2 regions of the Bradyrhizobium sp. WYCCWR15520 genome follow, and region 1 is predicted to be linked to the other one. Evidence: predicted binding sites of a transcription regulator. Region 1 holds the regulator's gene; the other holds the start of a gene.
The links. The regulator LexA, encoded in region 1, represses DNA repair genes until DNA is damaged. The targets are predictions, from matches to a motif close to TGTTCNNNNTGTGTTCNG.
Positions count from the first base shown of each region.

Region 2: AC0QUY_RS23390 (YifB family Mg chelatase-like AAA ATPase) is a predicted target of LexA. The motif match lies at 1,963-1,980, and genes of this name have one in related genera.

Region 1 is NZ_JBWBWM010000001.1:89,225-96,863, forward strand. It holds gene AC0QUY_RS00440 (HAD family hydrolase) at 54-680, shown strand; gene AC0QUY_RS00445 (molybdopterin molybdotransferase MoeA) at 707-1,918, shown strand; gene lexA (transcriptional repressor LexA) at 2,126-2,827, shown strand; gene AC0QUY_RS00455 (hypothetical protein) at 3,056-3,478, shown strand; gene AC0QUY_RS00460 (hypothetical protein) at 3,563-3,799, shown strand; gene AC0QUY_RS00465 (ComEC/Rec2 family competence protein) at 3,807-6,101, opposite strand; gene AC0QUY_RS00470 (hypothetical protein) at 6,607-6,864, shown strand; gene AC0QUY_RS00475 (hypothetical protein) at 7,033-7,215, shown strand; gene glnA (type I glutamate--ammonia ligase) at 7,330-7,639, shown strand, end outside.
Region 2 is NZ_JBWBWM010000020.1:120,645-128,283, forward strand. It holds gene AC0QUY_RS23375 (hypothetical protein) at 1-158, shown strand, start outside; gene AC0QUY_RS23380 (MBL fold metallo-hydrolase) at 393-1,376, shown strand; gene AC0QUY_RS23385 (hypothetical protein) at 1,691-1,873, shown strand; gene AC0QUY_RS23390 (YifB family Mg chelatase-like AAA ATPase) at 2,031-3,569, shown strand; gene AC0QUY_RS23395 (nitrate reductase) at 3,936-4,133, shown strand; gene AC0QUY_RS23400 (4Fe-4S dicluster domain-containing protein) at 4,140-4,421, shown strand; gene AC0QUY_RS23405 (chaperone NapD) at 4,418-4,681, shown strand; gene napA (periplasmic nitrate reductase subunit alpha) at 4,686-7,181, shown strand; gene AC0QUY_RS23415 (nitrate reductase cytochrome c-type subunit) at 7,154-7,639, shown strand, end outside.

The DNA.
Region 1 (7,639 bases):
CGCAAATCGCCGTGGCCGTTGCCGAGGCCGGTCCAGTTTTGTAAACGACTGCCATGAATTTGCCGCCAGCGCCCCATTCCGTCGACGCCTTGCTGTTCGACCTCGGCCGTGTCGTGCTCGATATCAGCTTTGATCAGGTAATGACCTGCTGGGCGGGGCATGCGGGCTGCGCGCCCGCCGACCTCACCAGCCGCTTCGTCGTCAACGACAGTTTCAAGCATCACGAGACCGGCCGGATCGACGACGCCGCGTTCTTTGCGAACCTGCGGCAATCGCTCGGCATCGGCATTACCGACGCCCAGTTCCTCGAAGGCTGGAACGCGATCTTCACCGGCGAGATGCCGGGCATCGCACCGCTGTTGGCCGGCGCGGCCAAGCGCCTGCCGCTTTATGCCTTTTCCAACACCAATCCGGCTCATGTCGCGCATTTTTCGCAGGCCTATGCCGGCGTGCTCGGCCATTTCCGCGAGATCTTCCTGTCCTCCAGCATCGGTTTGCGCAAACCCGACGCGGAGGCCTATGATCACGTGATAAAGGCGATCGGCGTGCCGGCGTCGCGGATTCTGTTCTTCGACGACTCGGCCGCCAATATCGAAGGTGCGCGGGCGCGCGGCCTTTCTGCCATCCACGTGACATCGACGGATGACGTGGCCAGGGCACTGACTGCGCTTGGAATCTAGCGCTGGAATTTGACGGAGGTCTGCCCGTGGCCTTGATGCCTGTCGCCGATGCGCTTGCTGCGATCCTTGCCGGCGCTATAGCGCTGCCCGAAGAAATGGTGGCCCTCGATGCCGCACATCATCGCATCCTCGCCCGCGACGTCGCCGCGCGGCGGACGCAGCCGCCGCTGGCGATGTCGGCAATGGACGGCTATGCGGTGCGTGCGGCTGATGCCGCCGACGCCAGCGCGCGGCTGAAGGTGATCGGCGAGGTCGCCGCCGGCCGGCCGTTCGAGCGCAAGGTCGGCCAGGGCGAGGCGGTACGGATATTCACCGGCGGCGTGATCCCCGACGGCGCCGACGCCGTCATCATCCAGGAAGACACGGCAGCCGACGGCGATCATATCACCATCACGGAAGCCGCCGTTCGGGGACGGCACATCCGTGCCGCCGGCGTCGACTTTCGCGAGGGTGACGTCCTGCTCAAACGCAGACGCCGCCTCTCTGACCGCGACCTGTCGCTCGCCGCCGGCATGAACTATCCGGAGCTAGCGGTGCAACGCCGCCCGAAGGTCGCTGTGCTCGCGACCGGCGACGAGCTGGTGATGCCGGGGGCAAGCCCCGGTCCTGGCCAGATCGTCTATTCCAACGGCTATGGCCTGCGGGCGCTGGCGCGGGCCGAGGGGGCCGACGTCGTCGATCTCGGCATCGCCGCCGACACTGTCGCCGCGACCACGCAAGGCATCCGCCGCGCCCGCGAGGCTGGCGCGGACATCCTGATCACCATGGGCGGCGCCTCGGTCGGGGACCACGACCTCGTCAAGCACTCGCTGGAGGCCGAGGGCGTCGCCATGGCGTTCTGGCGGATCGCGATGCGGCCGGGCAAGCCGATGATGCACGGGCGGCTCGGCGCGATGCGGGTGATCGGCCTGCCCGGCAATCCTGTCTCCTCCTATGTCTGCGGCTTCCTGTTTCTGGTGCCGCTGATTCGCGCATTGTCGGGCCGCGACCACGTTCATCACGTCAGAGAAAGCGCCCTGCTCGGCCGCGACCTCGCCGCCAACGACCAGCGCGAGGACTATCTACGCGCACGCCTCGAAGCGCGCGAAGACGGCACGCTGGTCGCCGTGCCGGTGAACCATCAGGACTCTTCGCTATTGGGGAATCTCGCTGCGGCACAGGCATTAGTGATACGTCCGCCGTTCGCGCCGGCGGCCGCCAAGGGGGCGCCTTGCGAGCTGCTGCGGCTGCCGGAATGACGCCCCAAGACGCGCCTCAAGACACGTCTTGGACAGAAACCCTGACGCGTTCACCTGAAATTAAGTGGTTGCGGAACACATATCGAACATATAGTGTCCGTTCATGATTTGTTTCGACTGCTGGTGTCTCTGCCTGGGATTTGGGGACTCCCGCCATCCGAGCGCTGAAGATTCGAAACGACGACGCCAACCGGGGGATTGCTCGCGATGCTTACGCGCAAACAGTACGAACTTCTGCGTTTCATCAATGAACGGCTGAAAGAGGCTGGCGTACCGCCCTCCTTCGACGAAATGAAGGACGCGCTCGACCTGCGCTCGAAATCCGGAATCCACCGCCTCATTACGGCGCTGGAGGAGCGCGGCTTCATCCGCCGGCTGCCCAACCGCGCCCGCGCCATCGAGGTCATCAAGCTGCCGGAGCTTGCGGCTGCCGGCAACGGCCGCCGCGGCTTCACGCCGAGCGTCATTGAAGGCACGCTCGGCAAGCGCACGGTGAGCGTGCCCGCCGCCGAGGATGACGGCAATCGCCCGGTCGCGGTGCCCGTGATGGGCCGGATCGCCGCCGGTACGCCGATCGAGGCGCTGCAGACTCGCAGCCACACCATCAGCGTGCCGCCCGACATGCTCGGCTCCGGCGAGCACTACGCGCTCGAAGTACGCGGCGATTCCATGGTCGAGGCCGGCATCCTCGACGGCGACATGGCGCTGATCCAGCGCAACGAGACCGCCGACACCGGCGACATCGTGGTGGCACTGATCGACGAGGAGGAAGCTACGCTAAAACGCTTCCGCCGCCGCGGCGCCTCGATCGCGCTGGAGCCCGCCAACGCCGCCTATGAAGTCCGCATCCTGCCGCCGAACCGGGTCCGGATTCAGGGCAAGCTGATCGGCCTTTACCGCAAATACTGACCGGTGTGCCGTCCGTGGACATGACGGAAAAGAGCCCCGGCCCTTCGCCGGGGTTTTTTGTTGAACGATTGGAACCAAGGCACGTTAGCGCGTTTGTGAATGTGGCGCAGCGCGCCAGTCGCAGAATTGCCCAGAAAAAAGAAAAGGCTCTGCGCCATGTCCACTCTGATAGGGGCCTGTGCCTCCTTGAAGACACGGGTCAGCTATCTCAAATGAGGGAGCCATCCGATGTGTGACTATAGCCTGCATGCTGTGGCTACCCGGCCTGCCCAGGTCGGCGAGACGCTGATCACCACGACGTTCCGCGGTACATCGACCCGCGGCTTTGCGTCGGAACGCGAACCAGCAGTGGCGGTCTGCATGCTTCCCGGCACCGAACTGGCGTTCGCCGAGGACGTCAAATACGACAACCGCTGGATCTGGACGCGAACCACCGACTGGCGGGTCGGCAAATTCAATCAGATCGAACCCGAAGTCGCCGACCGTCATCATGACGCGATCGAATTTCCTGATGGAAGCCATGTGCTGGTGACGCAGCTTTGCGAAGGCCAGCGCGCAACCGTGCTGCAATTGCCGGTGGTTCAGACCGGTGGCGAGCGCGCACCGAAGGTGACGGAAGCACGTCCGGCCGCTTCGATCGTGACCGGATAGACGCCACGTGGATGCGATCCGCCGGTCCAGGCCGGCGGATCATGGTGATGCGTTTTTCAAAATTCGGCACCGAGGGGGCAACCGGTGGTCAACAAAGTCACATGGCAAAGGGCTGGACGCGTCACCGAGCCCGGACGTTACATGTTCAGATATGGCTGGCTCACCATCACGGCCGAAGACCTCGCGATCTGGCAGCAATTCCCCGAAGCGTCTTTCACGCTGGTCAACCTGCCGTCATCCCCCGACGCGCCGGAGGAATTCCACCTCGGCGCGTTCGAGATACCGGCCCATCCGTCCAGCCCCCCAATCGACGAGCATTGAAATCCGCCTACTCTTCCGCCTGAAGGTCCGCCTCGGCTGGCGTCGCATCGACGGCGCGAGGCGGCACGACGCGCGGGGCCAGAACGTTGGCGTCGACCTCTCCCGCGTCGGCAACGGCCGGCGACCAGGGGCGGTCGATCCCTCGCGGCTTCACCGCCTCGACGACAAATCCCTCGCGGCCTCGTCGCAGCGTCATGGCGCCCTGCCGCCGCAGCCGCTCGGCATCGATCACGGAAGCCGCGCAGGAAGCGGGCGCCTGCCGCAGGGTCACAATGAGCGCCGCGCGCTCGCAGTCGTCCGCCAGCGCCTCGGGCCTGAACGCCTGCGCGACCAGGCCGCCGCCGACGGACGGCATCACGCAGCCGAATTCATCGCAGGAGACGCCTGACGTGAGCGATGCATCGGTTGCCGTGCGCGCGTCGGCATCCGCCGCCAGCCACTCCTTCAGCAGGAAGACGTCCCGGGACCCCTTGGCCGCGTGCATCAGATGCAGCCTCCCATCCTGGCCGCGGACGCCGACATGGCGGCCGTCGGCGGAGATCAGGATATCCGGCTGCGGCGCCCTCGCCGCCCACAATGCCGCCGCCAGCACCAGCGCCGCGCCCGACCAGCGCAGCGGCGTGCGCAACAGGCCGAGCAGGATGATGCCGAGGCTCGCCGCGATCAGCGGGCCGATGCCGAACGCCGGCACCCGGCCGACCGCGCCGGGCAGCGCTGCGACCCATTGCGTCACCGCGATCATCCAGTCGATGCCGACGCCCATGATCGCCCAGAACGGGCGATCGAACCCGAATGGCATCGCGACGAGGCCGAGCAGGCCTGCCGGCATCACCAGCGCCGACACCACCGGCATCGCCGCGAGATTGGCGAGCACGCCATAGGGCGTGACCCGGTGGAAGTGGAAGGCGGCGTAGGGCGTGGTCGCGAGCCCCGCCACCAGCGAGGCCAGCAACAGCATGGCGATCTCGCGGCCGCCCCACAGCGCCGCGCGGGCGGTTGCGGTATGATCGGCGGTCGCGAACAGGCGCGGCATGCCGATCTGCACCAGCGCCACCAGCCCGAGCGTCGCCGCAAACGACATCTGGAAACTCGGATGCACCAGCGCTTCCGGCGCGACCGTCAGCACGATCAGGGCGGCGACCGCGAGCGTGCGAAACGTGATCGCGCGGCGATCGACAATGACGGCGATGAGCACCACGGCCGTCATGAAGAACGAGCGCTGCGTCGCGACCTCGGCGCCCGACAGCAACAGATAAAACGCGGCGGCGACGAGCGCGGCCGCGGCCGACCATTTCTTGATGGCATAGCCGACCGTGAGCACAGGGAACAGGGCGAGCAGCGCCCGCACGGCAAAGAACACGACGCCGGCTACGACGGCCATGTGGTAGCCGGAGATCGACAGCACGTGGCCGAGGCCGGAGATGAACATCGCATCGTTCACCGGCGGCGAGATCGCATCGCGCCGCCCGGTCAACAACGCGGTGGCAATGGCGCGCTGGTCGCCTTCCAGCGTGGTCCTGATCCGCGCATCGATCGTGTCGCGCAGACCCTGCATGAACGCCGAATAGCGCAGGCGCAGCCCGCCGGCTTCCGGCGGCTCGGTAGTCTTGATCGCGCCCATCACGAAGCCGGAGGCGCCGATGCCGGCGAAAAACATGTCGCGGCTGAAATCGTAGCTGCCCGGCCGCACCGGCGAAAGCGGCGGCAACAGCCGCGCCTTCAGCTCGACAAAGCTGCCGACCGGCGGCGCCGTCCCCTTCTTCACCGACAGCCGCACGCGCTCGAGTCTTGTTTGTCCCCGCGCGCTTTCCATGGTGACCACGCGAAGCACAAAACGGTCGGTGCGCTCGCGGATGTCACGCGTCTCGACAAAACCGGTCAGCGAGACCGAAAACATCGGCCGCGCCAGCACGCCATGCGCGACCCGCGCGGTCTTCCAGGTCGCGATCGCAAAGCCCGCCGCGACGGCTGCGATCATGACCGCGACCGGAAAGAATTTTTGCCGCCGCAACAGCACCGCCGCCGCGCACAGGGCGATCGCCACGACGGCGGCCGCCGACAGCAACGGCTCATGATCGGCGGCGAAGTAGAATGCGATCCCGGTCCCGAACGCCACCGGCACCCAGGGCAGCAACCGCCCGGCACCAGCCTCCGCGCGCGCCCAGGCGCGCAGGGCCTCGATCAGCGGCGGCCAGAATGCCGGACGCGATGGCAGAACGCCGCCGGCCGCTACTGCGGCGCGCGGCGGCCAGGTGCCGGTATAGCCCCGCTTCCGGCCCGACGTGTCGCCCTGCTCCGCCACGCGTGCTTACACCCTACGATCTCGTGGAGACCGCAAGACTACCGGACGCTGTATTCGGACGGCTAGCAGAACGGATGCAGAATCCTGAAAGAGCGGGGACCCGCGAAGCTCCGGGCCCCCCAACCGGCCGACGCCCGAAAAGGCAATTCATCCACGTGGAAAACCACCGTTAAGTCAGGCCAACTGCATTTTCCGACTCGGCAGACCGTGCTCTCTAGATCGAGGCTGGTGGCGGGGTACGAGGTGAGCCAGTTTTACTGCACGCTTCTGCTTGTGACGGCTCTGATGCTCACGGCATGCTTCGGAGTAGCGGCTTGGCGCCTCTCCGATGACACATCGGAGGTAACCGGAAGCTTTTTGCCGCCGTTGATCGAGCCGCGCTAAAAATCCCCATCATTGGGCGGTTTATTGAACCTGTCAGCGGTGCCGGATGCACAAACCGGAAGAATGCATGTCGGCCAGGTTACAGTTGCATCCAGTGAAATCGAACATCAGGACAAGTGACATGAAGCGTGCGGCCTGGATTTTATTTGCGGTGGTCCTGACCTCCGCCCCTGCCGATGCCGCCCCTCCAGAGCAATGCCGCTTCATCGAGGCGCGAGCCGAGCGCGAGGCGTGCTACCAGCGCCAGGAGGCCGCGCGGGCCGCCCGGCAAAAGGCGAACGAGGTCCGGCAGGCCGAGCAGCAAAAGCCCTACGAGCCCATGACGGCGGACGACGCCCAGCTCGCAAAATCCCTGCGCAGCATTTGCCGGGGTTGCTAGGCGGCCGGCGCTACAATCCAATCCCGGCGGCCCACCGCCCTGAAACCGCTCTTGCAAGTGCGCCGCAGCAGGATGCACACTGTGCGCGCATGACCAGGTGTCAACGTCTACGGCTCTCGGCTCGACTGGAATTCACAGTTGCGCTCAAAACGAGAGGAGCATGACCCCATGCGAGAAATCGAAATCCACGACTATGCACGGCAGTTGCTGGAAGCGCATGGCCCCAAGGCCATTGCGGAAGCGGCCCAGAACGCCATCGAACTCGAGGCAAAAGGCGAGGCCGAACTGGCCAGAACCTGGCGGCATATCGAAGACGCGATGAAGCTCATGCGCGGGCCGCACCAAAGCTGAGGCTGCCGGCGCGCAACGCAGAACGTGGTCCCAAAACCCGTCGCAAGCCGCTTCGCCACGGCTGAATGGCGGCACGACCTCCACGATGCGCCTCTCCATGACAGGAGTGAAGCCATGTTTCCGAAGTGTGCGACAGCCGAAGACCTCGTGAAGGCGATCAGCGACGAGAAGGTGCAGATGATCGATCTGCGCTTCACCGACTTGCCTGGGGTGTGGCAGCATTTTTCCGTCCCGCCGGGTGCAGCTAGTATCGATGCTCTCAGCGAAGGCATTGGATTCGACGGCTCATCCATCCGCGGCTTCCAGGAAATTCAGGAAAGCGACATGCTGGTCGTGCCGGACCCGGCCACGGCCTTTCTCGACCCGTACTCGCCTGCCTCGACCCTGGTCCTGATCTGCAACATCAGGGACCCCGTGACCGGTC
Region 2 (7,639 bases), on a different contig from region 1:
AGATGAAACGCGCGCTCGCGAAGGTTTCCGAGCAAAGCCCGCCCAGGGCGTCACCGCCTGCGGCAAAGCCGGCCCCGACCTTCCGCAAGCCGGAGCGGTCGCCGCAAGCGAGATCGCGGCCTCGATACCCCAGGGAGTGGATCTACGACGATTGGTAGTCGTCGACGCGGTGATCATCCGAAAATCCCGTCCTGCAACGGCGGCGCGAAAATCCGGGATGCCATCGGGAAGAAGCGCGGCGTTGCATAACGCCGTGCCACCCGCATTTTCACATCCCTGTTGTGCCGTCTCCTCCCACTTGCCAATTACGGGAAGCGGGCGCAGCCTGTAGCGACGGATGAATCCGTCCGGGCACATGCTGCAATTCAATAAAGTCAGTGGGAGGAAGATGCATGACGACGAATCTTTCGCGACGGTCTTTGCTTGCGCTCAGCGCAGGACTCGGAATGGGTTTCGGCGCCTCAACCATGCTCGGCGGCAGTGCACTGGCCAAGGCGCCCAAGCTCGCCACGCAGACCCCCTACTGGCACCGCTTCAATCTCGGCGACGCCGAGGTCACCGTGGTCTCTGACGGCCCGCTGCCGCTCGGCGATCCCTCCGGTACGTTTACCGGCGTGCCGAAGGAAGAAGTGAAGAAGATGCTCTCCGACAACTTCCTCAACCCGGACAATGTCGTGCTGGAGCAGAACTCGCCGGTCGTGAACACCGGCGACAAGCTGATCCTGTTCGATACCGGCATGGGCACCTCGAAGGCGTTCGGGCCGACCACCGGCCAGCAACAGAAGAACCTCGCGGCGGCCGGCATCAAGGCCAGCGATATCGACGCCGTGGTGTGCTCGCACGCCCATATCGACCACATCGGAGGCCTTGTCGGCGCCGACGACAAGCCGCTGTTCCCGAATGCGCAGGTCTACATCGCCCAGAGCGATTTCGATTTCTGGACCGACGAAGGCAAGCTCGGCAGTCCCTTGAAGGATTTTATCCTCCACGCCCGCAAGAACCTGATGCCGGTGCGCGACCGCATCGTGTTCATCAAGGACAATCAAGAATTTCTGCCCGGCGTCACCGCGCTGTCAGCGCCCGGCCACACCGTCGGCCACACCATCTACATGGTGAGCTCAAAGGGCAAATCCTTCTGCTTCCTCGGCGACCTTTCCCATCACGCCGTGCTGCTGCTGGAGAAGCCGCGGATGGAGTTCTCCTACGATAGCGATCCGAAGCAGGCAGCGAACTCGCGGGTGAAGATGCTGGACATGCTCGCCGCCCAGAAGATCCCTGTCATGTCCTATCACTTCGCCTGGCCGGGCTTCGGCCACGTCGCTAAGAACGGCGACGGTTTTAGATATTATCCCGAGCCGATGAACATGCAGCTCTAAGACGCCCGATCCGGGGCTGGCCGATCACCAGCCCCGGATTGTCAAGCTACTGCCACAAGCGCACAGCTTCGTAGACCGAGTCGATCGAAAAAGACGCGCCTTAGGAACCATCGCGATCCGCCGAAATTGGTTTCCTCTTAAGCGAAGAAGCCGGCAGCGGAACTTCCGGCCTCGGCGGCAGGGACGCCAACAACGACCGGGGCAAGATGCCCGAGAGCAACATAAGCGTCAGGCCGCAGGGCCAATCGGCTTTCAAGCCGAACCAATGAGGCCCGCGTCTCGGCCGCTTGGCAGCCAGTTTGGAGGCCCGGCACATGACCAAAGACATGATAGCGATCAGCGCGGGAATGCTCGTCGTTGGCCTGGCCGTATGGAGCCTGCGCGACACCCCGCCCCATCCGAGCCCTGAGAAGACGCAGGCGGTGCGCATTCTCGCCGACGATCCGGCGCTGAAGCATGTTTCCGAGAGCAGCCCATACATGAGAACGGAGCGCTGAGGACGGCAGATGCCGGCCGGAATGTGTCCACGCCCCGAGGTTGTGCCGGTCTGACAGGCAGACGGCGCAGACAGGATCGTTTGCGTCTATGTTCCCCCAATGTTCTTGACTTGCCCTCCGGTTCCCCGCTACCTTCGATTGCGTCACGAGGGGCGAGATGGTCGCGCGGGTATCTACTGTAGCCTTTGAAGGGATCGAGGCCCGCGCGGTCGACGTGCAGGTGCAGGTCGCGCCCGGCCTACCGGCGTTTGCGATCGTCGGCCTGCCGGACAAGGCGGTGTCGGAAGCGCGGGAGCGGGTCCGCTCAGCGCTGATCGCCTCGGGTCTGGCGCTCCCTGCCCGCCGGATCACGGTCAACCTCGCACCGGCCGACGTGCCGAAGGAAGGCAGCCATTACGATCTGCCGATCGCGCTCGGCCTGATGGCTGCGATCGGCGCGATCCCGCCGGATGCGCTCAACGGCTTTACCGTGCTCGGCGAGCTCGGACTCGATGGATCGATCGCGTCGGTCGCAGGCGTGCTGCCGGCTGCGATCGGGGCGAACGCGCGCGAGGAAGGGCTGATCTGTCCCGCCGCGTGCGGCTCGGAAGCGGCCTGGGCGAGCCCGGATATCCAGATCATCGCGGCCAAATCGCTGATCCAGATCGCCAACCATTTTAAGGGCACGCAGGTGCTGTCGCGTCCGCAGCCGCGCGTGCATGAGCAGGAAGCAACCCATCTCGACCTGCGCGATATCAAAGGCCAGGAAAGTGCAAAGCGTGCGCTGGAGATTGCCGCAGCCGGCGGACATCATTTGCTGATGATCGGCTCGCCCGGCGCCGGCAAGTCGATGCTGGCGGCGCGACTGCCCTCGATCCTGCCGCCGCTGTCGCCGTCCGAACTGTTGGAAGTCTCGATGATCGCCTCCGTCGCCGGCGAAATCCGCGACGGCGCATTGACGGCGCGGCGGCCGTTCCGCGCACCGCATCATTCCGCCAGCATGGCCGCACTGACCGGCGGCGGCCTGCGCGCCAGGCCCGGCGAGATTTCGCTGGCGCATCAGGGCGTGCTGTTTCTCGACGAATTGCCGGAGTTCGATCCGCGCGTGCTCGATTCCTTGCGACAGCCGCTGGAGAACGGCGAGGTCTCGGTGTCCCGTGCCAATCACCGCGTCACCTATCCCGCGCGCTTCATGCTGGTCGCGGCGATGAACCCTTGCCGCTGCGGCCAGGCCTATGACCCCGGTTATTCCTGCAGACGCGCGCCCATCGAGCGCTGCACGTCTGATTACCAGATGCGCATCTCCGGCCCGCTGATGGACCGCATCGACCTACGTATCGAAGTGCCGGCGGTGACCGCCGCCGACCTGATCCTGCCGCCGCCATCCGAAGGCTCGGCCGAAGTCGCTGCCCGCGTCGCCGCCGCCCGGAACATCCAGCTCGCACGCTACGCAACGGCCGGCATGCCGCAGATCCGCACCAATGCCGAAGCGCCGGCCTCGCTATTGGAAACGATCGCACAGCCGGATGCGCAGGGCCAGAAACTGCTGCGCGACGCCGCCGACACCATGAAGCTCACCGCGCGCGGCTATCACCGCGTGCTCCGCGTCGCGCGCACGCTCGCCGATCTCGATGGCGCGGAGAAAATCGGACGGCTGCATCTGGCCGAAGCGCTGTCCTACCGCGCGCTGGCCGAGGATTTAAGGCGCGCGGCATAGTGCATGATCCTGATACGAAGGGCCGCGTTCGCGCAAAAGCGTGAAGCGGTTTTCCGCGGGACAAACCCGACGCGTTTGCTCGGAGATCATGCCCAAGCTCAGTTGAGTCGCAGCAGCTCTTCCGGCGCAACGCGCCGAAAGATCATCAAATAATCCAAGCGTTTGTTCTTCATTATTTGATCCAGATCAATGAAGGATTTCCCGCGCGCAGCTACCCTATCGCTGCGGTGACGCATCCTGCAGCGGCGCGGGAACTCGTCGCGCGCTCCGTCTGACGGCGATGGCAATTGGCAAAGTAGCCGGCATGGGCGGGGAACGCGCGGCCGGCTGAGTAATTACTCGATTCCAAAGGCGGCAGGTCGTTACATGCCCGATACGTCAACTCAACTTGATGCGCAGCCGAAGAAGGTACACGGGGCAAGTCGACGTGCGGAATTCCTGGTGTTCGCCATCATCGCCGCCTTCATCTGGCCGGTGGTCGCCGTTGGCGTGGTCGGTGGCTATGGCTTTCTGGTGTGGATGTCCCAGTTGATCCTGGGGCCGCCCGGTCCTCCGGGAGCATGAAACGCCATGCAAACCCAGGGCCCCTCGCGCCGCGCTCTGTTTCGCGGTCAATTCCTCACCAAACCGGTCGCCGTCATCGGTGACGCATGCCTCGCCGAAGCCGGCATCGTGTGCCGTTCCTGCGGCGATGTCTGTCCTGCTTCCGCGATCAGCTTCCGCCCTCGAACAGGATTGCCGCCTCAGGCCATCGTCAACGAAGCTGCCTGCACCGGATGCGGTGAATGCATCGCTGCCTGCCCAGGCGCCACGATCGTGCTGGGCGCCGCGCGTGGCGGAGACGCCGCATGACAGACGAAGTCACCATTCACATTTCGAGCGCGGTCGTATCCGTGCTGCCCAAACACCGGGACGAGGTATTGCAGGCGCTCGCTGCGCTGCCGGACGTCGAGATCCATCAGCGCGACGCCAGAAAGATCATCATCGTGATGGAGGCGGCCGAGAGCGGAATCCTCGGTGGCCGCCTTGCCGAAATCGCATGCTGGCAGGGAGTCTTGTCGGCCAACATGGTGTTCGAGCAGGTCGAAAGATCAGCCGATATCGGAGACTAGGATCATGTCACTCTCGCGACGCGAACTGTTGAAGGCGCAGGCCGCCGCCGTCGCCGCCGCGGCCGCCGGCATCACCGTTCCTGCGGCCGCGCAGCCAGTGGCGGGCGGCATCGGATCGCTGGAGATCAAATGGTCGAAGGCGCCGTGCCGCTTCTGCGGCACCGGCTGCGGGGTGATGGTCGGCGTCAAGGCCGGCAAGGTCGTCGCCACCCACGGCGATACGCTCGCCGAGGTCAATCGCGGGCTGAACTGCATCAAGGGATATTTCCTCTCCAAGATCATGTATGGCGGCGACCGCCTGACCACGCCGCTGTTGCGCAAGAAGGGCGGCGTCTTCGACAAGAACGGCGAGCTGACGCCGGTTTCGTGGGACGAGGCCTTCGACGTGATGGCCGCCCGCGCCAAGGCGGTGCTGAAGGAGAAGGGCCCGACGGCGCTCGGCATGTTCGGTTCGGGCCAATGGACAGTCTACGAAGGCTACGCCGCCACCAAGCTGATGCGGGCCGGCTTCCGCTCCAACAACCTCGATCCGAATGCGCGCCATTGCATGGCCTCCGCAGCGGTCGCCTTCATGCGCACCTTCGGCATGGATGAGCCGATGGGCTGCTATGACGATTTCGAAGCCGCCGACGCCTTCGTGCTGTGGGGCTCGAACATGGCCGAGATGCATCCGATCCTGTGGACGCGTCTCACCGACCGCCGGCTGAGCCAGCCGCATGTGAAAGTGGCGGTGCTCTCGACCTTCACCAACCGCAGCTCCGATCTCGCCGACATCCCGATCGTGTTCAAGCCCGGTACTGATCTGGCGATCCTGAACTACATCGCCAACCACATCATCACGACGGGGCGGGTCAACCAGGATTTCGTCAAGAACCACACCACGTTCGTCAAAGGCACGGTCGACATCGGATACGGCCTGCGCGCCGACCATCCGCTGGAAGTCAAGGCCAAGGGCGCAGCAAATGCAGGCGCGACGCAGCCGATCGATTTCGACGCCTACGCCGCCTTCGTGAAGGACTACACGCTCGAGAAAGTATCCGAGCTCACCGGCGTCGAGCGCGGCTTCCTGCAGGAGCTCGCCGAGCTCTATGCCGATCCCAAGCGCAAGGTGATGTCGCTGTGGACGATGGGCTTCAACCAGCATGTCCGCGGCGTCTGGGCGAACCAGCTTCTCTACAATCTGCACCTTTTGACAGGAAAGATCTCCGAGCCCGGCAATTCGCCGTTCTCGCTGACCGGGCAACCCTCCGCCTGCGGCACGGCGCGCGAGGTCGGCACTTTCGCGCACCGTCTGCCCGCCGACATGGTCGTCACCAACCCGGAGCACCGCAAGCACGCGGAAGAAATCTGGCGCATCCCGCACGGCATCATTCCGGAGAAGCCAGGCTACCACGCCGTCGAGCAGGACCGCATGCTCCATGACGGCAAGCTGAACTTCTACTGGGTTCAGGTGAACAACAACATGCAGGCCGCGCCGAACAATTCGCGCGAGACCTATCCCGGCTACCGCAATCCGGACAATTTCATCGTGGTCTCGGATGCCTACCCGACCGTCACCGCGATGGCCGCCGATCTCGTGCTGCCGGCGGCGATGTGGGTGGAGAAGGAGGGCGCGTACGGCAACGCCGAGCGCCGCACCCATGTGTGGCGGCAGCTCGTCAATGCGCCGGGCGAAGCGCGCTCCGATCTCTGGCAGATGATGGAATTCTCAAAACGCTTCACCACCGACGAGGTATGGCCGGCGCAGATCCTCGACGCCAATCCGAACTATCGTGGCAAGACATTGTTCGACGTTCTCTTCCGCAACGGCAATGTCGACAAGTTCCCGACGACCGAAATCCCCGCCGAGTACGAGAACCGCGAAGCGAAGGCGTTCGGCTTCTACGTGCAGAAGGGACTATTCGAGGAATACGCCCAGTTCGGCCGCGGGCACGGCCACGATGTCGCTGATTTCGACACCCTTCACGAGGTGCGGGGACTGCGATGGCCTGTTGTCAACGGCAAGGAGACCAAGTGGCGCTATCGCGAAGGCCTTGATCCCTATGTGAAGCCGGGCAAGGGCGTCGAGTTCTACGGCAACAAGGACGGCAAGGCGAGGATCATCGCGGTACCGTACGAGCCGCCGGCGGAATCTCCGGACAAGGAGTTCGATATCTGGCTCGTCACCGGCCGCGTGCTCGAACATTGGCACTCCGGCTCCATGACCATGCGGGTGCCGGAGCTCTACAAGGCGTATCCCGGCGCCAGGGTCTACATGCATGCCGAAGACGCCCGCGCCCGAGGCATCAATGAGGGCGCGGAAGTCCGGGTGATTTCCCGGCGCGGCGAAATCAGGAGCCGGATCGACACCAAGGGCCGCAACCGGATGCCGCGCGGCGTGGTCTTCGTACCCTGGTTCGACGCCAGCCAGCTCATCAACAAGGTGACGCTGGACGCCACCGATCCCATTTCCAAGCAGACGGACTTCAAGAAATGCGCGGTCAAGATCATCCCGGCCTGAAGAGACTTCGAACGCCGCTCGCAGGCGCGCTGCTTGGCGGCATGCTGGTGTTCGTCTGCGGCGCGATCTACGCGCAGAATGCGCCGCAGGTCGTGCCGCGCGTCACCGGCGCCGCTTCGCCCATGGGCGACGTGCCGGCGCCTGCCCTGGCGCGGCCCGTCATCGATGACAAGCGGTTGATGCGCAACTATCCGGAGCAGCCGCCGATCATTCCGCACTCGATCGACAATTATCAGCTCACGCTCAAGACCAATCGCTGCCTCGACTGTCACCGGCGGCAATTCACCGAAGGCTCGGGTGCGCCGATGATCAGCGTCACCCACTTCATGGACCGCAACGGGCAGGTGCTCGCCGATGTCACCCCGCGGCGCTACTTCTGCACCGCCTGCCATGTCCAGCAAACGGACGCACAGCCGCTGGTCCCGAGCACGTTCAAGGACATGCTGCTCGTCGAACCC